One region of the Nonomuraea sp. NPDC050451 genome, then DNA from elsewhere that is predicted to be linked to it. Evidence: riboswitches for the same ligand, from Rfam matches in the RefSeq annotation. Region 1 holds a riboswitch; each other region holds the start of a gene.
What was found. Region 1 has a riboswitch for cyclic di-AMP ahead of ACIBI9_RS48505 (hypothetical protein). Riboswitches for the same ligand answer to the same signal wherever they lie in the genome.
Positions count from the first base shown of each region.

Region 1 (5,286 bases):
CTGGTAGTCGGGAACCTCGAAGTTGGGCCGGATGTCGACCTCGGCGGTGAACTCGATCTGCTCACCGTCTTCGATCTTCGTGACCTCGATGTCGGGCTGCGCGACCGGGAACACGTCGACCTCGTCGACGGCCTTGCCGTACAGCTTGGGCACCGCGTCGTTGAGGGTCTCCTCCAGCACTACCGCCCGGCCGAAGCGCTGCTCGATGATGCGGGCCGGAACCTTGCCAGGCCGGAACCCGGGGACGCGCACCTGCTGCGCGACCTTCTTGTACGCCGCATCCATGCTCGGGCGCAGCTCGTCGAACGGCACCTCGACAGTGAGCTTGACCCGGGTCGGGCTGAGCTCCTCGACAGCGGTCTTCACGGAATGGTCTCCTTGATCAAGCTACGAGTGATCGCGGGCGCGTCCATCGGTTACGGCACACGCGCCGCGCCCACATGTGCGGCGTTGGGCATGCTCCGCCACGGCGGGATCCAACGCCGATGGCCAGTCTAGGGCAGATGCGTACCCAACAACGACGTCCGCGCCGTCACAAGTCGCCCGCGATCATCCGTAACCGTCCGTCAGAACTCGTCCGCGATCGTCCGCAACAGCTCGACCGTCTCGTCCGGGGTGGTGCTCACGGCGCAGAGCCGCTCCATCACCTCGGTGTATCGGTCCACGTCTTCACGCTTGTCGAGGTAGAGCGCGCTGGCCAACTGCTCGACGTACACGACGTCGGGCAGGTCGGTGTCGGGGAAGCGCAGGACGCTGAACGCCCCGCCTTCCGCGCTGTGCCCGCCGAAGCTGAACGGCATGATCTGAATCGTGATTTTGGGCTGGCGCATCAGGTCGATGAGGTGCTCGATCTGGGCCCGCATCACCTCGACGCCACCTATGGGTCGTCGAAGGGCGGCCTCGTCGATCACGGCCCAGAACACTGGCCCGTCCGGCCTGTCGAACATCCGCTGGCGCTCCAGCCGGAGATCCACTCTTCTGGAGATCTCCTCGGCCCCGATTCCCGCCGATCCGGCGGTCACGACGGCCCTTGCGTACTCCTTGGTCTGCAGCAGTCCTGGCACGAACTGGACTTCGTAGGTCCTGATCCTGGCGGCGGCCTCTTCAAGGCCGACGTACGCCTGGAACCACGTGGGCAGGACATCGTTGAACCGGTGCCACCAACCAGGCTCGTTGGCGGTGGCCACCAGGTCGAGTACGGCGGAGCGGGCCTGCTTGTCGACGACCCCGTAAAGGGTCAGCAGGTCCGCCACGTCCCGTTCTTTGAACCCCACTCGGCCCAGCTCCATGCGGCTGATCTTGGATTCGGAGCCACGGATGAGGTGGCCCGCCTCCTCACGAGTGACGTTCTTCGCTTCCCTGAGCTTGCGCAGCTGGGAGCCCAGGAGGATGCGCAGCGCCGTCGGTCCGGAACCCGGCTGGTTCTGCGTCACTTTGCCTCCTATCAAGGTCCGCACACACAGTGACACCACATTGCCGGGTATGACAAGGTCTCAACCTCGTGTCCGATTAGCAGAGTTATGCCCCAAAACGCCGCTTGCTACTGCACAATGCAGGTGCACGTGCATTTGGGTCTTGCAGCTGCAGCGATCGTGACCCATGATGGCTTAGTGCATATTGGGCCAAACATGCACTAAGTCGGGCTGAACGGGGAGGTATCGGCAGCATGGTGGAGGATCCTCTGGCCACTGCCGATGCGTTGCAAATCACCCGCGAAGTGGGCTTCGACCACCTGCTCATGGGTGGCAAGCCGTACACGACCTCGTGCCCGTTGCCCTTTCAGGCCGACTCCGTGAAGACGGCCAGGGACGTGACCCGCTCGACCCTGAAGGGCTGGGGCCTGCACGAACTCAGCGACGACGCCGCGCTGGTGGTGTCGGAGCTGGTGACGAACGCGGTGCGGTACGCGATGTACGCGGCGGGGCGGCGGGAGATCGAGCTCTTGCTGATGCGCGTACAGCCGCACGTGCTGCTGGCGGTGGCCGACCCGAGCGACGAGGTGCCGCGACCCAAGGAGCCGGACTTCATCTCCGAGAACGGGCGCGGCCTGTACATCGTCGAGACCTACAGCCAGTGCTGGGGCTGGGACCCGCTGGCGCGCGGCGGCAAGGCCGTGTGGGCGTTGTTCCGCACCGAGCCCTGATCCAGTCCCGTCATTCGCCGGTCACCCCGTCGATGCGCTCGCGCAGCAGGTCCGCGTGGCCGTTGTGACGGGCGTACTCCTCGATCATGTGGATGAGGATCCAGCGGTGGGTGCACTCCTGCCCGTTGCGGTCGCCGACGGCGTCCAGCGGCTTGACGTCCGAGATGGCGCGGGCGCGCTCGATCTCCTCCTCCCACGTGGCGAAGGCCTCCTTGACCGAGGCGGTGTCCACCTCCTTGAAGTCGGCGTCGTTGTCGCGGTCCTTGTCCCACAGCTTGGGGAGGTCCTCGCCGTTCAGCACGCGGCGGAACCACGAGCGTTCGACATGGGCCATGTGCCGGACCAGGCCGAGCAGGGACAGGGTCGAGGGTGAGGCGGAGCGCAGGCGCAGCTGATCGTCCGACAGGCCCGCACATTTGACGGCGAGGGTGCCGCGGTGCCATTCGAGCCAGTTGTTCAGCGTGGTCCGCTCGTCGCCGGCGAGAGGGGGCGGGATCCGGGTGTCAGTCATGATGTCCGACCTTATCCAGCCTCAGTACATCGAGATGTGGACGTGGTCGTAGTGGTTCTCGGTGATGCTGCCGCGGTCCGACATGGCCCGCCAGCCCGAGCCCATGTTGATGCGCTGCTTCCAGATCACGTACTTGACGCCGAGCTTGCCCTTGTTCTTGAGCGCCCAGTCCGCGATGCGGTCGCCCAGGGCGTTGTTGATGGCCGCGGGCATCGTGCCGCCGGTGCTCATCATGAAGTCGCAGGCCCGCCCCAGCGGGTGCTCGCCGCTGGAACCCGATCGGAAGCAGCCCACCGTGTACGGCAGCTTGAAGTTCTTCTCCAGCTCCGCCTTCATCAGCCGCGTACGGGCCGTGATGTTGTCGGAGCCGGCGGGCAGCTCGGGCGCCCAGCTGCCGTCGGACTTGCGTCCGGGACCGAACGGCACGAGGTCCTGGAGCTTCTTCTTGATGTCGTCGATGACGTCCTCGGCCTCGGCGCGCTGTGCGGACACCTCCTTGGCGTCCACGCCGATCTGGGTGGCCAGCGCGGCGGCCTCGTCGGAGGCCTTCTTCTTGTCGTCGCGGGCCTGGGCCACGCCCTGGACCAGCGCCTGCTGCTCGGCCGTCAGCTGCTCGAGCAGGGCGGCGCCGCCGCCGTTCTGGACCATCAGGACGGAGGGCAGCGACGGGTCGTGGTTCTGGTAGCGCATCCTGGCGAGGTCGCCGACCCGCTGCTCGGCGGCGGCCAGCGTCTTCTCCGCGGCCGCCAGTCGCTCCTTGGCCGCCTTGGCCGCCGCCTGCGCCTTGGCCAGCTCGACGCGCTTGAGGCTGTACTTCTCGATCAGCTTGTCGATCTTGCCGTTCAGCTGCTTGAGCTGGGCGCGGAGCTCGGCCTCCGACGGCTTGGGGGCCGCCGCGGCCGCGGTCGCCGGCAGGAGGGCGACGGCGGCGGCCGTGACGAGGCCGATGGCGAAAGTCGCGGGGGACGGAGCCGCCACGTGGATGTTCCTCTCCCTCTGCCGGCCGGGTTAGCTGACGGGTTCGGGCTGGGAGCTGCGTGCCCTACCACCGAAGTGGATTCACCCCAGGTGCGGGTGGGTCCCCGGCTCCAGGGCGACTCGCCCGGGATTAGGCGTGTGCCGGACGTTACGGCCGACACAAAAGGGATATTAGTGGTAGATCACGAGTAATGCGACCCCCATTAGAAATCTAATAGTGATCTACTTGTGATCGAAGCATCCGGGCGGCCTCCTCCGGCAGCACGTCGTTCACGAAGGCACCCATCGCCGACTCCGACCCGGCCAGGTATTTGAGCTTGCCCGGCGCCCGTCTGATGCTGAACAGCTCCAGGTGCAGATAGCCGAGCTCGCGGTCCTGCCGCACGGGCGCCTGGTGCCAGGCCGAGATGTACGGCATCACCACGCCGAACAGGTCGTCGAAGGCCCGCAGCACCGAGGTGTAGAGGGGCGCGAACGCCGACCGCTCCTCCTCCGTCAGCGCGGCCAGATCGGGCACCTGCCGGTGCGGGTAGATGTGCACCTCGTACGGCCACCGCGCGGCGGCGGGCACGAACGCCGTCCACAGCTCGTTGGAGGCCACCACGCGCGTCCCCGCGGCCCGCTCGGCGGCCAGCACGTCGGCGAACAGGTTGCCCTTCGAGTAGCGCCTGGCGGCGGCGAGCTGGAGCTTGGTCCTGGGCGTGACGTACGGGTAGGCGTAGATCTGGCCGTGCGGGTGGGCGAGCGTGATGCCGATCTCCTCGCCCCGGTTCTCGAAGCAGAACACCTGCTCCACGCCCTCGATTCCGGACAGCTCGGCCGTCCGGTCGGCCCACGCCTCCATGACCAGCTCCACCTGGTCGTCGGAGAGCCTGGAAAAGGACGACGAATGCTCAGAGGTGAAACAGACCACCTCGCACCGCCCCACTCCCGGCCGGACCTCACTCAGGCCCCCCGCATCCGCATAAGTCCCGAAATTGCCGGAGAAGGAGGGGAATCGATTCTCGAACACCACCACGTCGTACTCGTACGCCGGCACCTCCGTCGAGCGCGTGTCCGACGACGGGCACAGCGGGCACTCGTTCGCCGAGCCGGTCGGCTGGAACGTCCGCGTCTGCCGGTGCCCCGCCACCGCGATCCACTCCTCGGTCAGCGGGTCGTAGCGCAGCTCGGAGGCCACCGGCCGGGGGTCGAGCACCCGCCGGTCGATCGCGCTCCGGTCGGCGTCGTCCCGCCGATCGAAATAGATCAGCTCACGGCCGTCGGCCAGGTGGGTGATGGTGCGCTTCACAAGCCCTCCGCGATGATCAGTTCTCCGGCCCGTTCGGCCAGCTCCATGCGTGCGTCCTCAGGCAGCCCCGCGTCGCTGATGACCACGTCGGCCTCGGTCAGCTCGGCGATGGTGCTGATGCCGACCGTGTTCCACTTCGTGTGGTCGGCGGGGATGACCAGCCGGGTGGCGGCCGCCACCAGCTCCCTGTCGGTCTCCGACTCCAGCAGGTTGGGGGTGGTGAACCCGGCCCGCACGCTCATCCCGTGCACGCCGAGGAACAGCGTGTCCACGTGCAGGCGGCGGATCGCGGCCACGGCCACCGGGCCCACCAGCGCGTCGGACGGCGTGCGCACGCCGCCGGTCAGCACGACCGTGCGGTCG
Region 1 is NZ_JBITHZ010000027.1:157,862-163,147, reverse strand. It holds gene tig (trigger factor) at 1-366, opposite strand, end outside; gene ACIBI9_RS48520 (helix-turn-helix transcriptional regulator) at 567-1,433, opposite strand; gene ACIBI9_RS48515 (ATP-binding protein) at 1,667-2,143, shown strand; gene ACIBI9_RS48510 (DinB family protein) at 2,154-2,654, opposite strand; gene ACIBI9_RS48505 (hypothetical protein) at 2,676-3,632, opposite strand; cyclic di-AMP (ydaO/yuaA leader) riboswitch at 3,638-3,779, opposite strand; gene galT (galactose-1-phosphate uridylyltransferase) at 3,844-4,923, opposite strand; gene ACIBI9_RS48495 (DeoR/GlpR family DNA-binding transcription regulator) at 4,920-5,286, opposite strand, start outside.

Region 2 (5,286 bases), on a different contig from region 1:
CCTACCGGTTCCCCCCTGAGCTCGTGAGACATTGATAGAAGAGGGCTCTTGCAGAGGTCCTGCAGCGTGCCGACGAACCCTTGCAGGTCGCCATATCCCCTACCCTTTGTTCTTGTGAGCGACGAACTTCCCGAGCAGATGCGCATCCGGAGGGAGAAGCTCGACCGCCTTCGCAGCGAGGGCGTCGACCCTTACCCGGTGAATTTCCCCCGTACGGCCACCAACGCCGAGGTCCGGGAGAAATACCAGGGCCTGGAGCCCGACACCGCCACCGGTGACACGGTCGCGGTCGCGGGGCGCGTCATGCTCAACCGCGTGGGCGGCAAGCTCTGCTTCGCCACGCTCCGCGACGGCGGTGCCGACCTGCAGGTCATGATCTCGCTCGACAAGGTGGGCGAGGAGTCGCTGGCCGCGTGGAAGCGCGACGTCGACCTGGGCGACCACGTGGGCGTGACCGGCGAGGTCATCACCTCGCGGCGCGGCGAGCTGTCCATCCTCGCCGACAGCTGGCAGATCACCGCCAAGTGCCTGCGCCCGCTGCCGGAGAAGCACGTCGGGCTCACCGACCCGGAGGCGCGCGTCCGCCAGCGCTACGTCGACCTCATCGTCAACGACGAGTCGCGGAAGATGGCCCGCCTGCGCAGTGCCACGGTTCGCGCGGTGCGCGACTTCTGGCACGAGGAGGGCTACCTCGAGGTCGAGACCCCCATGCTGCAGCCCATCCACGGCGGCGCGGCGGCCCGGCCCTTCAAGACCCACATCAACGCCTACGACATGGAGCTCTACCTTCGCATCGCGATCGAGCTCTACCTCAAGCGGCTCGTCGTCGGGGGCATCGAGAAGGTCTTCGAGATCAACCGCAACTTCCGCAACGAAGGCGCCGACTCCACGCACAACCCCGAGTTCACGATGCTCGAGGCCTACGGCACCTACCTCGACTACAACGACATGGCCGACCTGACCCAGCGGATGTACCAGAAGGCCGTCGTGGCCGCCCTGGACACCACGGTGGTCGTCCACGACGGGGTGGAGGTCGACCTCGGGATCGCCCGGTGGCCGCGCATCACCCTGTACGGCGCGGTGTCGGAGGCCGTGGGCGAGGAGATCACCACCTCGACCGGCCTGGAGGAGCTCCGCAAGATCGCCGACCGGCGCGAGATCCACTGGGACCCGAAGTGGGGCCAGGGCAAGCTCGTGCAGGAGCTCTTCGAGGCCCTGGTGGAGCACACGCTCGTCCAGCCCACGTTCGTCATGGACTACCCGCTGGAGACCTCGCCGCTGACCCGCCAGCACCGGGACAACCCGCTGCTGACCGAGAAGTGGGACCTGATCGGTTTCGGCACGGAGCTGGGCACCGCCTACTCGGAGCTGATCGACCCGATCGAGCAGCGCCGCCGCCTGGTGGAGCAGTCCCTGCTGGCCGCCGGGGGCGACCTCGAGGCGATGCAGCTGGACGAGGACTTCCTGCAGGCCCTCGAGTACGCGATGCCGCCCACGGGTGGCATGGGCGCGGGGATCGACCGGATGATCATGGCCTTCACCGGCAGGAACATCCGCGAGACCATCCTGTTCCCGCTGGTCAAGCCCACCCACTGACCCGCGTCCGACCGCCGTCTTGGAGCGCCCGCCGCGGGCGCCCTACTCTCTCCTGGTAAGTAAGGAGCGGAAAGGGGCGAGCGGGTGGCCACCAAGACGGCGGCGGAGCAGCGTGACGAGGCCAGGCGGGCCTTCGACGCCTACTTCGCCCAGTGCCCTTCCAGGAAGCTGCTCGACACCCTCAGCGACAAGTGGGTCACCCTCCTGCTGACCGCGCTGTCGGAGGGCCCGCGCCGCTACAGCGACCTGTCCAGGCGCGTCGCGGGGGTCAGCCAGAAGATGCTCACGCAGACGCTGCGCGGCCTTGAGCGTGACGGTCTGATCTCCCGCACGCTCACCCCGTCGGTGCCGGTACGCGTGGACTACGCGCTCACCCCGCTGGGCGAGAGCCTGATGCCGTTGGTGGCCGCGATCAAGAGCTGGGCCGAGACGCACATGGAGGACGTCGAGGCCGCCAGGGACCGCTACGACGCCACCAACGCCTGAGCGATCATCGCCGTCGCGAATCCGGCTTCCGGGCCGCCCGGTTTCCGATCCGAAGCCGCTTGTAAGCATCGCGTCAAGGCCGCCGAGGCATGGGGCCGGGAGCGTCCGCCGCGCCCAGGCCACCTCCGTGATCGTGCCTGGTACGCGTACCCGGAAACGAGATCGTCCGGCCCGGCGGGTGGAGTGGGACGCCCGCCGCGCGGCCGGCTGCCGGTCGCAACCCGCGGTGGCAATTGTCCCGGCGGATTGATCCAATTGCCTTAATCAACTGCCTGACCTGGGTTGTCGGATCGTGTGGTGACGTCGTACAAAGCGAGCGATTGGTGGCTCGCCGTGCGCCGGAAAGATCGCGCCGCGGACGCGTGCCCAGCGATAACGAGGGTATCGATCATGTGGAATATCCATGGCGAACTGATCGAAAACTGGAACGCTGGTCAGGGCTATTCCGGAAGCCCCAATGTGATCACTCTACGTTCTGACATATCGCGAGTGCGTCATATATAGCGGATCATGTCAATAGCGCTCGTCAAGTGCGGCGATTGTCATGCTTGACGACCTTTCCAGGATGCGTTTACCGTCTGCGAGGAGCGGCTTCGGCCCGTCTGTGAGGTCCGAGTTCTGCTGTTGGGGGGAGGGCTCCCGATGGATGTGCTCACTGAAGGCGTTGAGCTCAGCCATGCTGATTTGGCGCTGCTGGCGGAGTTGGCCAAGGGAGTCACGGTCGATCGGGTAGGGCGGCGGCTGGATATCAGCGGGCGCACGGTACGCCGAAGGCTGCGGGGCATCTGCGATCGCATAGGCGTGGCCACGGCGATCGAGGCCGTGGCCTGGGCAGCCCGCCGCCAGCTGATCTAGCCGCGGCGGACCGCCGGGGTGCCGCGCTCAGTCGGCGATGCGCACCGCGCCGGCGAACGGCCGCCTCGCGATCGACGCGATCCGTACGACGTCACCCGTCTGCGGGGCGTGCACCATCATGCCCCCGCCGATGTAGATGCCCACGTGGTGCAGGTCGCTGTAGAAGAACACCAGATCGCCCGGCCGGAGTTCCTCGCGCGAGATGTGCCGGCCGGCCGTCCACTGGTCGCCGGTGTAGTGCGGCAGCGAGATGCCCACCCGCTGGAACGCGGCCATGACGAGCCCGGAGCAGTCGTAGGAGCCGGGGCCCTCGGCGCCCCAGACGTACGGCTTGAGCTGCTGCGTGAGCGCCCAGCGCGCGGCCTCCGCGGCCTTCCCCGAGCCCGGGATCGGCAGGTTGACGCGCACGGCACGCGTGCCGGGGCGTCCGGCCTCGCCCAGGGCCCGCCTGAACAGGCTGCTCTCGACCTTCGCCACCAGCTTCGTGATCTTGTCGCGCTTGGTGTCGAGCTCGGTGACGAGCTTCTGGACCTCGTCGATGCGGGCCGTGGCGCTCTCCTTGGCGCGGGTGGCCGTGTCCATCGCCTTGGTGAGCTGGTTGATCTCCTCGCCCTGCTCGGTCTGCAGCGCGTACGAGGTCGCGGCGCGGTTGAGGAAGCCCTCGGGGTCGTCGGAGGTGGCGAAGGCGAGGGTCTTCAGGCCACCGGTGATGTAGGCGTTCTGGGCCAGCGCGACGGCCTTCGCGCGCTTGGCGGCCAGATCCGACTCGCTGCTCGTCAACGTCTTCTGCGCGGACTCAGCGGCCTTCTTGGCGGTCTTGAGCTTCTCCCGCTGGCCGTTGTACTGCTCGGTCAGCGTCTCGATGTCGGTGTGCAGCTTCGTGGCCTGGTCGGCGAGCTCTTTCAGCGTGGGTTCGGGATCCGCGGACGCCGAACCGACGGGGATGGCGAACAGCAGCGCGGCGACTGTGAGACTCACCACACCGAAGCGGCGCGGTCGCCGAGCCCGTTCCGGAGGGCGGGCGTGCTTGCCCGCCGACTTCCCCCCACCGCTGAGCGTGGGCTTCACCAACCAGCTCCTCTCGTCGACGCCTACCGGGTTAGCTGACGGGTTCGGGCCGGAGCAGCCCTACCGAGAGACTCGGATTCACCCCAGTGGTGGCGTCGGAGGTCGCCACCGGCGGTTCCCCGGCTTCCCTTGCGAGAATTGGGCGTGTCTCCCGCGCGACACGCGGGGAACATTGTCGCTGGACACTAATGCACTCCGGGTTCGTGCTCAACCAGAACTGCCAAGTCTGTAGAGGTTTCACAACCGAAGGGTCACAAGGTGATCTCGTGGGCACCCGTGCAGAACAGGCCCTATGCCCCATTTGTCCGCGCTTTCGGCGGGCGCGAGCTGGCCGCGCCCACCCCGTGCCGATCTGACCACGAGATGTAACAAGATGGGCCGAGACATGGGAGTTAGGGCTGAGCCGTAATGAGATCTGTACCCTGGAGAACCATGGAGCAGGTGGCCGAGCTGACAGTGCCCGAGACCGCGGTGGTGGTCCGGCGTGCCCGCACGCCCGACGTGCGCATGGTCAGGCGCCTGGTCGACACCTACGCGGGGGCGGGGCCGCGGCTCCTTGAGAAGGCCACGGTGACCCTGTACGAGGACGTACAGGAGTTCTGGGTGGCCGAGCGAGGCGGGCAGGTCGTCGGCTGCGGCGCGCTCCACGTGCTCTGGGAGGACCTCGCCGAGGTCCGCACGGTGGCGGTGGATCCCGAGTGCCGGGGGATGGGCGTCGGCTACCGGATCGTCTCCGCGCTCATCCAGCAGGCTAAGGATTTGGGTCTGCGACGTGTATTCTGTCTGACTTTTGAGGTCGACTTCTTCGCGCGGCTCGGGTTCCGCCCGATTCAGGGCACACCGGTCTCGCCCGAGGTCTACGCCGAACTGCTGGCCTCGTACGACGAGGGTGTGGCGGAGTTTTTGGATCTTGAACACGTCAAGCCGAACACGCTGGGAAACACCCGCATGCTGCTCCACCTGACATCGGGTGACGTGGACCTTGACCAGATGGAAAGGTGATTGTTGATACCTATGTCGATACGTTGGGCAGCACAGGCATGTGTCCTGACACGTGCCACATGCGCACTCGAAGCGAGGTGACACGGTGAGCACCGGACAGCCGCCGTATCCACAGGACGAATCCGGCGACAACTCTGCGCCTCCCTATTACGGGCAGCAGAACCAGGGCCGCCACCCCGGCGAGCCCGACCCGGACGCGACTGTGATCGGCTACCGGGCGGACGACGCCTATGGGCAGCAGGGCTATGGCCAGCAGCCCCAGTACGGTCAGCAACAGCA
Region 2 is NZ_JBITHZ010000007.1:318,403-323,688, reverse strand. It holds gene lysX (bifunctional lysylphosphatidylglycerol synthetase/lysine--tRNA ligase LysX) at 115-1,596, shown strand; gene ACIBI9_RS24520 (winged helix-turn-helix transcriptional regulator) at 1,681-2,082, shown strand; gene ACIBI9_RS24515 (LuxR C-terminal-related transcriptional regulator) at 2,725-2,937, shown strand; gene ACIBI9_RS24510 (NlpC/P60 family protein) at 2,965-3,915, opposite strand; cyclic di-AMP (ydaO/yuaA leader) riboswitch at 4,011-4,160, opposite strand; gene ACIBI9_RS24505 (amino-acid N-acetyltransferase) at 4,438-5,007, shown strand; gene ACIBI9_RS24500 (RDD family protein) at 5,093-5,286, shown strand, end outside.
Region 2: another riboswitch for cyclic di-AMP. It lies ahead of ACIBI9_RS24510 (NlpC/P60 family protein); the one in region 1 lies ahead of ACIBI9_RS48505 (hypothetical protein).

Region 3 (5,286 bases), on a different contig from region 1:
TGCTGGCGGTGTTCGTGCTGGTCGAGAGGCGGGCGGTCAGCCCGATCATGCCCATGCACCTGTTCGGCAACCGCACCTACACGCTCGTGAACGTCACGTCGTTCTTCACGGCCTTCTGCATGTACGCCGGCGTGGTGTTCCTGCCGCGTTACTTCCAGGAGTCCCTCGGCGTCAGCGCCACCGAGTCCGGGCTGAGGATCTACCCGATGACGCTGGCCATGGTCGTGGGCAGCGTCGTCATGGGCGCGCTCATGTCCAGGACGAGGGTCTACAAGCCGTGGCTGGTCGCCTCCCCGTTCCTGCTCGTCGCGGGCACCCTGCTCTGCCTGAACCTGACCGCGCACACCGACGGGCTGCTGCTGGCCGGCTGGATGCTGCTGATCGGGCTGGGCATGGGCCCGATGTTGTCCGGGCTGACCGTGGCCTCCCAGCAGTCCGTCGAGCCGCAGTACATCGGCGTCGCCTCGGCGAACCTGACCTTCTTCCGCCAGATCGGCGGCTCCGTGGCGCTGGCCGTCGGCGGCACCCTCTACACCTCGACGGTCACCGCGGACGCGCCCGCGCACGGGCTGGCCGCCGCGCACGCCTCCGCCGCGGCGGCGGTCATCCCGTCGCTGGGGGTGGCGGGGGCGCTGCTCGCCCTGGTGGCGCTGGTGGCGATGCCGGCCAGGCGGTTGGAGGTGCCCGCCACGCCGGAGAGCAGGGCGGAGGCCAGTTTCGCGTCATAAGCGGCGCCGTGCGAAGCTGTGATAGTCCCCAACACCATGGAGGTCCTCATGGCGGATACACCGGAGCCGGAAGTCAGCGAGACTCCCGAGGACGAGTTGAAGCGCAAGTTCCGCGAGGCGCTGGAGCGCAAGCGCGGCCAGCACGCGGGCTCGGGCGCGGGTGGCAAGGGCGGCGACCCATCAAAGATCCACGGGACGCATGGTCCGGCTGCGAGTAAAAGATCGTTCAGGCGCAAGAGCGGCGGCTGAGGCCGGGAATTTCAAGGGGGTACGGCAATGCCGTGCCCCCTTTCTCTATGCCCGGGGACAGGTAGATCTTTACACCGATTCATGACGAACTGTTTGTGTTTGTCCGGAATACGTGGTTAGAGTGATGCCCACTTACCAGCCGGTGGCGTGGACCACAGAAGGAACCAGCCGGCTGGCGCCTAATCCCGATCACTCGGGAGCCGGGGACCCACCTCCCTGGGGTGAATCCGACCACGTGTCGGTAGGGCACCTCCACGCCCGAACCCGTCAGCTAACCCGGTAGGCGAGATGGAGAGGACATATGCATAACTTGAATGATCACGTAGAACATCCACACGGCGTGATGACGACCGCCCTCTGAGCGGTCCCTTCCCCAGGCTCGTTTCGCGCTCCGCGTAGCTTTCCCCCTTGTCAGGTGCTTTGCCCTGCTACGCCCTTTTTCAAGCGAGCGCAACCTCCCTGCCCCCTCGCGAAGGACTTACTTTTCATGTCTGCACGTTTTGGCCTGCGTACCCTCGCTCTGCTCACCGCCTCCACCGTCGGCGCGCTCACCATCGCCGGCACCGCGGCCCACGCCGACTCCAACACGGACGAGAAGGTCCTGCTCAAGGGCTCGACCACCGCTTCGTACTTCTGGGACGACGCCTCCGGCCGCGCCGGGGACACCGGCCTGCCCGCCAGTGGCAAGCCCATGCAGAAAGGCCTGGCCGCCAGCCCGAGCTGGCCGCTCATGACCGAGGGCTACGTGATCCACGACGGCAAGAAGCTGCCCTTCTTCGTCGGCGACCGCGGCCCGGGCGTGCCCTCCAACAACGGGGTCATGCTCGACCTGGACGGCAAGACGTTCGCGGAGCTGACCGGCGGCACGTTCAACATGGACACGCTCGGCGTCGACGGCAACGGCGGCGAGGGGCACATCAAGGTCGACTACGTCATCACCAAGTGGGGCAACGGTCCCGGCAAGAAGAACTACCCGGTCCCGTTCTCGACCGGCGCCTGGTCCGAACACGACGACAACCCGGCCGAGCCCCCGGCGGGCGCCGCGGCCGTGCCGCCCGCGCGCGAGGCCGGAGAGTGGAGCGCCGGCACGGGCGCCGTCGTGGCCAGCGCCGTGGCCGCGGTGGGCGGCGGCGTGGCGCTCGCCAGCGACCGCGTACGCAATCTCCTCAAGGGCTGAACTTTACGGACCTGGACCAGAATGTCATTCTGGTCCACGTGACCACCCGCGTAGCCGCGAACGGCATCGAAATCGCCTACGAGAGCTTCGGCTCGCACGAAGGACGCCCCCTGCTCCTCATCATGGGGCTCGGCGCGCAGCTCATCCACTGGGATGAAGGCCTCTGCGAGCTGCTGGCGGACCAGGGACACCACGTCGTACGGTTCGACAACCGCGACGCCGGCCTGTCCACCCACTTCCACGATCAGGGCGTTCCCGCGATGGGGGCGCCCTCGCCGTATCTGCTGGACGACCTGGCCGACGACGCGGCGGGACTCATGGACGCGCTGGGCTGGCCGGCCGCCCACGTGGTCGGGGCGTCGATGGGCGGCATGATCGCTCAGGCCCTGGCCATCCGCCACCCGGACCGGGTGCTGACCCTGACCTCGATCATGTCAACTCCCGGCCCCTCGGTGGCCCCGCCCACCGAGGCCGCGCTCGCCGCCCTCATGGCCGCGCCCCCCGCCGACCGCGAAGCGGTCCTGGCCCAGGCGGTGCGCACCTGGTCGGTCATCGGCTCGCCCGGATACGAGCTGGACCACGACCGGATCACCCTGCTGGCCGGACTCGCGTTCGACCGCTGCTTCGACCCCGAGGGGACGGCCCGGCAGCTCGCCGCCATCATGGCCTCGGGCGACCGCACCCTCGGGCTCGCCGGGGTGCGGGTGCCCACGCTGGTGCTGCACGGGGAGGCGGACCAGCTCGTCCCGGTCGCGGGCGGCCACGCCACGGCCGCGGCCGTGCCGGGCGCCCGGCTGGTGACCTACCCGGGCATGGGCCACGACCTGCCGCGCCCGCTCTGGCCGTCGGTCGTGGCCGAGATCGCCAAGCTCACCGCCACCTAGCCGAAGTGGGCACGGGTCTCCGCGAACGCCTGGTCCGTGCCCTCCAGCGCCCTGGCCACGTCGGCCTCCGTGTGCGCGGCCGACATGAACCAGTTGTGCCACGGATGCAGGTAGACCCCGTGCCGCAGGCAGGCGTCGCTCCACCACATCGCGACGGACAGGTCGGCGTCCCCGTCGAAGCTGAGCCACGGGATCGTGACGGGCCCCGTCTGGTTCACCACGAACCCGTGGGACTTGGCCTGCGCGTAGAGCCCCTCGCGGAGCTGCGTGCCCGCGCGCTCCATGGCGCCGATGCCGTCCGTGTCGCGCAGCGTCTCGATGGTCGCCTTGGCCGCCGCCATGGCGACCGCCGAGAACCAGAACGACCCCGTCGAGTACAGCGTCTGCGCCGGTCCGCGCAGCGCGTCCGTGCCGGTGACGGCGGCGATCGGGTAGCCGTTCGCCATGGCCTTCGACCAGGCGGTCAGGTCGGGCCGCACCCCGTACGGCTCCCAGGATCCCCGCAGGTCGACCCGGAACCCGGCCCGCACGTCGTCGATCACCAGCGCGGCCCCGAGCCGGTCGGCCAGGGCGCGGGCACCCCGCGCGAAGGCGGGCTCCACCAGCTCCTGGTCCTCGAACGAGTCGTGCTTGAACGGCGTCACGATGATCGCCGCCACGTCGCCCTCCACGGTCGCCGCCGCGGCCTCCAGCGATTCGAGTGAGTTGTACGTGAACTCCACCAGGTCCGCCCGCTCGTTGGGCGTCGTGCCCGCCAGGGAGGGCGTGCACCAGGGGTCCGCCCCGTGGTAGGCGCCGTGCGCCATCAGGACCTTGGTCCGGCCGGTGGCGGCGCGGGCGACCATGAGCGCCTGCGTGGTCGCGTCGGTGCCGTTCTTGGAGAACATCGCCCAGTCGGCGCTGGGCACGGTGTCCACCAGCAGCTCGGCCAGCTCGACCATGATCGGGCCGGGGCCGTTGAGGCAGTCGCCGAGCGCGGCCTGCCGGGCGGCGGCCTCCTCCACGCGCGGGTGGCGGTGGCCGAGCACGACCGGGCCCCAGCTGCACATGAAGTCGATGTACTCGCGACCGTCCACGTCCCACTGGCGGCAGCCCTCGCCGCGTTCGAAGAACTGCGGGAAGCCGGGGGCGAAGAGGGCGGCGTTGAGGTGCCCGTACATGCCGCCGGGGACGACCTTCAGCGCGCGCTGACGGAGTTCTGCGTCGGTCATCCGAGAGTCCTTAGAGTCGAGTCGAGATCGATGAGGCCGGCGTCCGAGCCGAGCCCCGTGGCGACGCGGGCGGCGGCGGCCGTGCCCCAGCGGGCCGCGGTCAGCACGTCCTGCCCGTGCAGGAGGCCCGTCAGGAACCCCGCGCAGTACGCGTCGCCGCAGCCGGTCGTGTCCGCGACGTCCACCTTGAGCGCGGGCACCGTCTCCGCCCCTTCCGGGGTGACCACCAGGCTGCCCGCCGCCCCCAGCGTGACGAGCACGCCGCGCGGCCCGTCGGCCAGCAGGGCCCGGGCGGCCTCGTGGACGTCGGAGGCGCCGGTCATGAGGAGGGCCTGCGACTCGTTCGGCAGCACGTAGTCCACGTGCGGCAGGAAAGCGCGGGCCATTCCCAATAAGTCAGGCATCTCCGAAAGGAGGTCCATGGTGATGATGGTGCCGGACGCGCGTACCTCGTCCAGGAGGGCGAAGAACGTCGGATCCCCGAGGCCGAAGGTGACGTCCATCCCGCCCAGGTGGATCGCCCGCACGCCGCGCAGCACGTCGGGGTCGAGGTCCGCGTACGTCACGCTGAGGTTCGCCCCCGGCACGTGGAAGCTGGGCCGCCCGCCGTCGGGCCTGATGGGCAGGATCGACGCGGCCGTCTGCTCGCCCGCCCTGCGCACGAGGCGCGAGACGTCGACGCCGCGCTTGGTGAGCACCGCCACCAGGAAGTCGCCCAGCTCGTCGTCGCCGGCGGCTCCCATGGTGACCACGGAGTTGCCGAGCTTGACCAGATCGACGGCGGTCCCGGCGGCGGCGCCGGCGGCGGTGAGGCGGATCTGCTCCACCAGTACGGTGTCCTGGCCCTCGGGGATGTGATCGATGGGCCTGGCGAGAATGTCGACGATGTGGACGCCGACGGTGGCGACGGTCATAGTCTAAATAGACAGACGTCCGAATAAAAAGTCAATGGAGGAGCCGATGCCCAAGATCGTCGATCACGACGAGCGCCGGCGCGAGGTCCTGTCAGCCGCCCGCCGGGTGATCGTCAGGGACGG
Region 3 is NZ_JBITHZ010000022.1:40,257-45,542, forward strand. It holds gene ACIBI9_RS43555 (MFS transporter) at 1-728, shown strand, start outside; gene ACIBI9_RS43560 (DUF5302 domain-containing protein) at 777-977, shown strand; cyclic di-AMP (ydaO/yuaA leader) riboswitch at 1,144-1,278, shown strand; gene ACIBI9_RS43565 (hypothetical protein) at 1,465-2,154, shown strand; gene ACIBI9_RS43570 (alpha/beta hydrolase) at 2,193-3,038, shown strand; gene ACIBI9_RS43575 (aminotransferase class III-fold pyridoxal phosphate-dependent enzyme) at 3,035-4,249, opposite strand; gene ACIBI9_RS43580 (carbohydrate kinase family protein) at 4,246-5,163, opposite strand; gene ACIBI9_RS43585 (TetR/AcrR family transcriptional regulator) at 5,210-5,286, shown strand, end outside.
Region 3: another riboswitch for cyclic di-AMP. It lies ahead of ACIBI9_RS43565 (hypothetical protein); the one in region 1 lies ahead of ACIBI9_RS48505 (hypothetical protein).

Region 4 (5,286 bases), on a different contig from region 1:
GCGCGGATGAGGTCGAAGTGGCGCAGGGTCTCGCGGGCACGGGCGAGGGCTCGCCGGCCGGCCTCGGTGAGGGCGATGCCGTCGCGGTGGCGGACGAACAGGGCGGCGCCGAGCTCGCGTTCGAGGGCGGCGATGGCGCGGCTGACGGCGGGCTGGGACATGCCGGTGTGCTCGGCGGCGGCGGTGAAGCCGCTGTGTTCGGCGACCGCGACCAGGGCTCTGAGCTGCGCCAATGTCATAGCGGCATACCTTAATTGGTATTTGACCGGGACACTCCCAGAACCCGATGGTTATGTCCATGTTCGAGCGAATGACGGTCGAAGTCGACGGCCGCGTGGCCAGTTATCTGACGGCGGGCGAGCGGGGCCCGGTGGTGTTGCTGCTGCACGGCACGTACTGGAGCCGGGTCTGGGCGCCGGTGATCGACGGGCTGGCGGCGGCGGGGCTGCGTCCTGTGGCGGTGGATCTGCCGGGGCTGGGTCGTTCCGGCGGGGAGCTGACGGCGGAGTCGGCGGCGGTTCCGGCGCTGGCGGCGTGGGTGGCCCGGTTCGCGGCCGTGGTCGGCGCGGGGGAGCGGCTCTCGGTGGCGGGGCACGACATCGGCGGTGCGGTCGCCCAGCACCTGCTGGTGGAGGGGGAGCCAGAGGTGCGGCGGCTGGCGCTGGTCAACTCGGTCACGTACGACTCCTGGCCGGTGCCCGGCGTGGCCCGTTACCGGGATCCGGCCGTGGTGGCGGCCACGACGGTGGAGGAGCTGCTGGCCGCCCGCCGCAAGGCGGTCACCACCGCGCTCGCCCGGCCGGCCACCGAGGCGGAGCTGGCCGAGTACCTGGATCCGTGGAACGACCCTCGGGTGGGCCGGTCGTGGATGGCGCTGGCGGGCGCGGCCGACAGCCGTTACACGCTGGACCTGGTGCCCGCGCTCAAGGCCGATGAGACGCCGAAGCTGCTGGTGTGGGGGGAGGAGGACACGTTCCAGGAGGTCCGGTACGCCGAGCGCTTCGCCGCCGAGGTGCCGAACACGACGCTGGTGCGCGTTCCCGGGGCGGGGCACATCCCGATGGAGAACGATCCGGCCGGGGTCACCCGGGCGCTGGCGGAGTTCTTTCTCGGCTGAGACCACTGCGGGCGATGAGGGCGACGGTGGTGAGCAGGGTCAGGGCGGCTGCCAGGGCGGGGGCGGGGCCGGTGGTGAGGTGGAGGGTGGCGCCGGCGAGGGCGCCGAGGAACATCGCCGCCACGGAGGCGGACCGGCGCAGGGCGGCGCGGCCCGGGGTGTCGGCGGCCAGGCCCGTGAGGGTCGTGGTGAGGACGTTGGTGACCAGGTCGGGTACGCCGAGCGCCCGTACGGACGCGTTCTGCAGGCCCATGCCGCAGGCGAGCAGCACGATGAGGGCTGCTTGGGGCCAGGTCGCGCGGTGTCCGGCCGTGAGGGCGACGGCGAGGGCGGCGGCGACGAGGATCGCGTGTACGGCGGTGGCGGCGGCGAACGCCCGTCGCGTGTTCGCGGCCCGCCTGATCACCCGGCCGGCGCTCCAGGCGCCGGTTGCGAAGGCGGCGAGGGCCGCCGGTGAGGCCCATTTGGACATTAGCGGGTCCCCGGCCAGGGCGAAGCCGAGGAAGACGATGTTGCCGGTCATGTTGGCGACGAAGACGCGGCCCAGGCCGAGGAAGCTGACGGCGTCCACGAGGCCGGTGACGAGGGCCAGGAGGATCAGCAGGGCGGGCAGGACGCCGTGGGGGTTGGCGCCGCTCGGGAAGAGCCCGTCGGCGACCCGGCGCAGCCCGCTCCGCACCAGCCTTCCGGGGCGTCTGCGCTCGGCTGGCATGGTGGGCGGCTCCTCGGCGAGGTCGCGGGCGGCTCGCCTCGGATCTTCCCCGGTGGCGGGCGGTTTGCCTCGGGTCTTCCCCGGTGGCGGGCCGCCGCACTCGCGGGGGTGAACGCGACGAGCGCGCGTCCCGTGCGGGACGCGCGCTCGTTCGGCGTGGGGGGAATGAGGCGCCTGGGGGAAGTCAGGTCAGGAACGGTACTGGGGGTAGCCGTAGCCGACGACCTGGGACTTGGGACGGACGCGCTCCTCGACCTTGCCGTTGCCGGTGTTGCCCTCGATGGTCGAGATGGTGCCGTCGCCGTTGTCCTTCTCGACGAACCCGACGTGCTTGATGTCGTTGAGGTTCTTGCTGCCGCTCCACGAGAAGTACACGATGGCGCCGGGCTTGGCCTCGGTGCCGAAGCGGTGGTTGGCCGCGAACCACTTGGCGTGGGCGACGGTCCAGGCGTCCCAGCCGATCTGCGAGCGGGCGCCGGTCTGCTCGCCCACCCAGGAGACGAACATCGCGCACCAGGCGGCGTTCAGGTAGTGGGCGCGGCTGCCGCCGTCACGGGCGATGGTCTCCGCGGCGCGCTGCGAGTTGGCGTACCACCGCTGGAACTTGGTGCCGCCGCCGGCCGCGTTCTCGGTGATGCCGATCTGGGCCTTGGCGAGCGCCAGGACCTGGTCGGCGGTGACGCTGACCTTGGTCTCGCGCGAGCGGTCGGCGTGGTCGGCGACGGTGGTCGTGTCGATCGGCTGCTTCTCCGCTGCGGTGGCGCTGGTCATGTGGGCGCCGAACGCGGATCCGAGGACGGTGGCGCCGAGAAGGGCGCGGGCGATGTTGGTCTTCGCAGCCGAGGTAAAGCGGAAGTTGGCCATCGAGGGGGTTTACTCCTTGCTTCCATACCGCTTACCGGGTTAGCTGACGGGTTCGGGCGTGGAAGCTGCCCTACGGCACCGAAGTGCCGATTCACCCCAAAGGACGTGGGTCCCCGGTTCCGCCCGAGGGCGGATTCAGCGGTCACAGGACTGTCCTGTGATGTGTCGTGCGATGGTCAGACAAGTCCGGACAAACCGGACGTATGTCTCAAGAATGCCTCAAACGTAATGCATAAGGCAAGAGGGTTACAAATCGATAAAGGCCCAGCTAGGCGACCTGCCTGCGAGCCTCGGCCAGAAGCCCCATCATGGCAAGGGATTCGTCAAGCGGCATGATCGAACTTTCGGTCCTGCCTTCGGCCGTCGCGGCACGGACCTCGCGGAGCTCTCCGGCGTACCCGTTGTCCGCCGGATCGAGCACGTACTCCTCCGGCTCCATGGAGGGCCCAGAGAGCAAAATCCGCGGCGTCGCCCAGAACGGTGCCTGGAGGTCCGCCCGCATCTGAGTCCCTACAACGCAGGCATGGTTCGGGTAATTCCCGAGCAACGAAGTCTCCACGAGAGCCTTCCTGCCGCCGGGGTAGAGCAGGACGCCGCCGGCCTCCGCGTCGACGCCGTTGGGCGCCAGAGTGCCGGTGATCCGCAGGTCGGAGGGCATGCCGAAGAACAGCTGGGCCAGGCCGAACGGGTAGATCCCGAGGTCCAGGAGCGCCCCGCCGCCGAGCTCCGGCGCCCACAGCCGGTGCTCCGGGTCGTAGGGCTTGGCGAAGCCGAAGGAGGCGTGCACCGAGCGGAGGTCGCCGAAGCGCTCCTCGGCCGCGATCTTCTGGATGAGCGGGTTGAACCGCATCCACATCGCTTCCATCAGGAACACGCCCGCCTCGCGGGCCAGGCGTACCATCTTCTCCGCGTCGTCCACGGTGGCGGCCAGCGGCTTCTCGCACAGCACGGCCTTGCCCGCGGCGATGGCGACCTCGGCCACCTCCAGGTGCTGGGCGTGCGGCGTCGCCACGTAGATCGCGTCCACGGCCGGGTCGGCGCAGAGCCGCTCATAGGAGTCGTACGCGGACTCCGCCCCCAGCGTGGCGGCCAGCGCCTGCGCCCGCCCCAAGTTCCTCGACCCGACGGCGGCCACCCGCATGCCCGGTTCGGCCGCGATGGCCGCCCCGACCGTCTGCGCAATATTCCCTGTCGCTGCTATGCCCCACGCAAAATCCCGCACGCGGGAGATCGTAGACGAGTCAGGTCATGTTGAACGTGTCGGGGTCGGGTCCGATCCGCTGGCCCCTGTTCATCGCGCCGATGGCGGCCATGTCCTCGGCGTCGAGGATGAAGTCGAAGACGCCGATGTTCTCGGCGATGCGCGCCGGGGTGACCGACTTGGGGATCGCGACGTGGCCGAGCTGCAGGTGCCAGCGGAGCACGATCTGCGCGGGCGTCTTGCCGCACTTGTCCGACAGCTTGGCCAGCGCCGGGTCGTTCAGCAGGCCCTGGCCCTGGCCGAGCGGGCTCCACGCTTCGGTGAGGATGCCGTTGGCCTCGTGGAAGGCGCGCATCTCGCGCTGCTGGAGGTACGGGTGCAGCTCGATCTGGTTGATGGAGGGCACGATGTCGGTCTCGTTCATGAGGCGGGTGAGGTGCGCGATGCTGAAGTTCGAGGTGCCGATGGCCTTGACGCGCCCGTCACGGTAGATCTTCTCGATCGCCTTCCACGCCTGCACGTACTTGTCCTGCTGCGGCACCGGCCAGTGGATGAGGAAAAGATCGATGTAGTCGAGGCCGAGCCGGGCCAGGGACTCGTCGAAGGCCGCCTCCGCGCGGCCGTGGTCGGCGTTCCACAGCTTGGTGGTCACGAACAGCTTCCGGCGCGGCAGCTCAGCTTCGCGCACGGCCTGCCCCACGCCCTCTTCGTTGCCGTACGCGGCGGCGGTGTCCACGTGCCGGTAACCGGCTTTGAGCGCGGTCCTGACGGCCTGCGCGGCCTCGTCGGCGGGGACCTGCCAGACGCCGTAGCCGAGCTGCGGGATCTGCACGCCGTCGGTGTTGAGCATGAGCGAGTTCATACCCTCCATTGTTCACGTCGCGTTTCTGGTGGCTTAAGGCGGCGGGGCTAGCTTGAAGCGGTCGTGAACGGGCCATCACCCGGCTGGGAGGACAGGAGTGGTCGAACAGGCGTCGGCCTGGGTGGAGTCACCGCTCCAGATGCTGTGCGCCGTCGAGGCCCATTACGCGGGCGTGCTCGGCCCCGAGACGGTGGTCGTGCCGCGCGCCGGCCTGCGACCGTTGAAAGCCACACGTCGGGAGCTGAGGTCTCTTGGGCTGCCCGACGGCCTGGAGCTGGCGGAGCCGCTTGAGCGCATGCCCAGGCGCGTGCAGGCCGTCGGCGACGCCTTCTCCGGCAGGGTGCAGCTGCGCTGGCTCACCTCGCGTCCCGGCCGCATCGTCATCGTGGACGACGGGCTGGCCACGCTCCGGCTGCTGGAGCTGCTGGCCGCGGGGCCGTACCGGCCGCTGCTGCGGGCCAGGACCCAGCCGACCAGGCTCCGCTCCGCGCTGGGCCTGGCGGCCGCGCTGCGGCTGCGCCTGAGCGACG
Region 4 is NZ_JBITHZ010000001.1:1,074,679-1,079,964, forward strand. It holds gene ACIBI9_RS04965 (LysR family transcriptional regulator) at 1-239, opposite strand, end outside; gene ACIBI9_RS04970 (alpha/beta fold hydrolase) at 311-1,117, shown strand; gene ACIBI9_RS04975 (YoaK family protein) at 1,083-1,829, opposite strand; gene ACIBI9_RS04980 (CHAP domain-containing protein) at 2,019-2,693, opposite strand; cyclic di-AMP (ydaO/yuaA leader) riboswitch at 2,707-2,844, opposite strand; gene ACIBI9_RS04985 (Gfo/Idh/MocA family protein) at 2,962-3,915, opposite strand; gene ACIBI9_RS04990 (aldo/keto reductase) at 3,935-4,756, opposite strand; gene ACIBI9_RS04995 (hypothetical protein) at 4,854-5,286, shown strand, end outside.
Region 4: another riboswitch for cyclic di-AMP. It lies ahead of ACIBI9_RS04980 (CHAP domain-containing protein); the one in region 1 lies ahead of ACIBI9_RS48505 (hypothetical protein).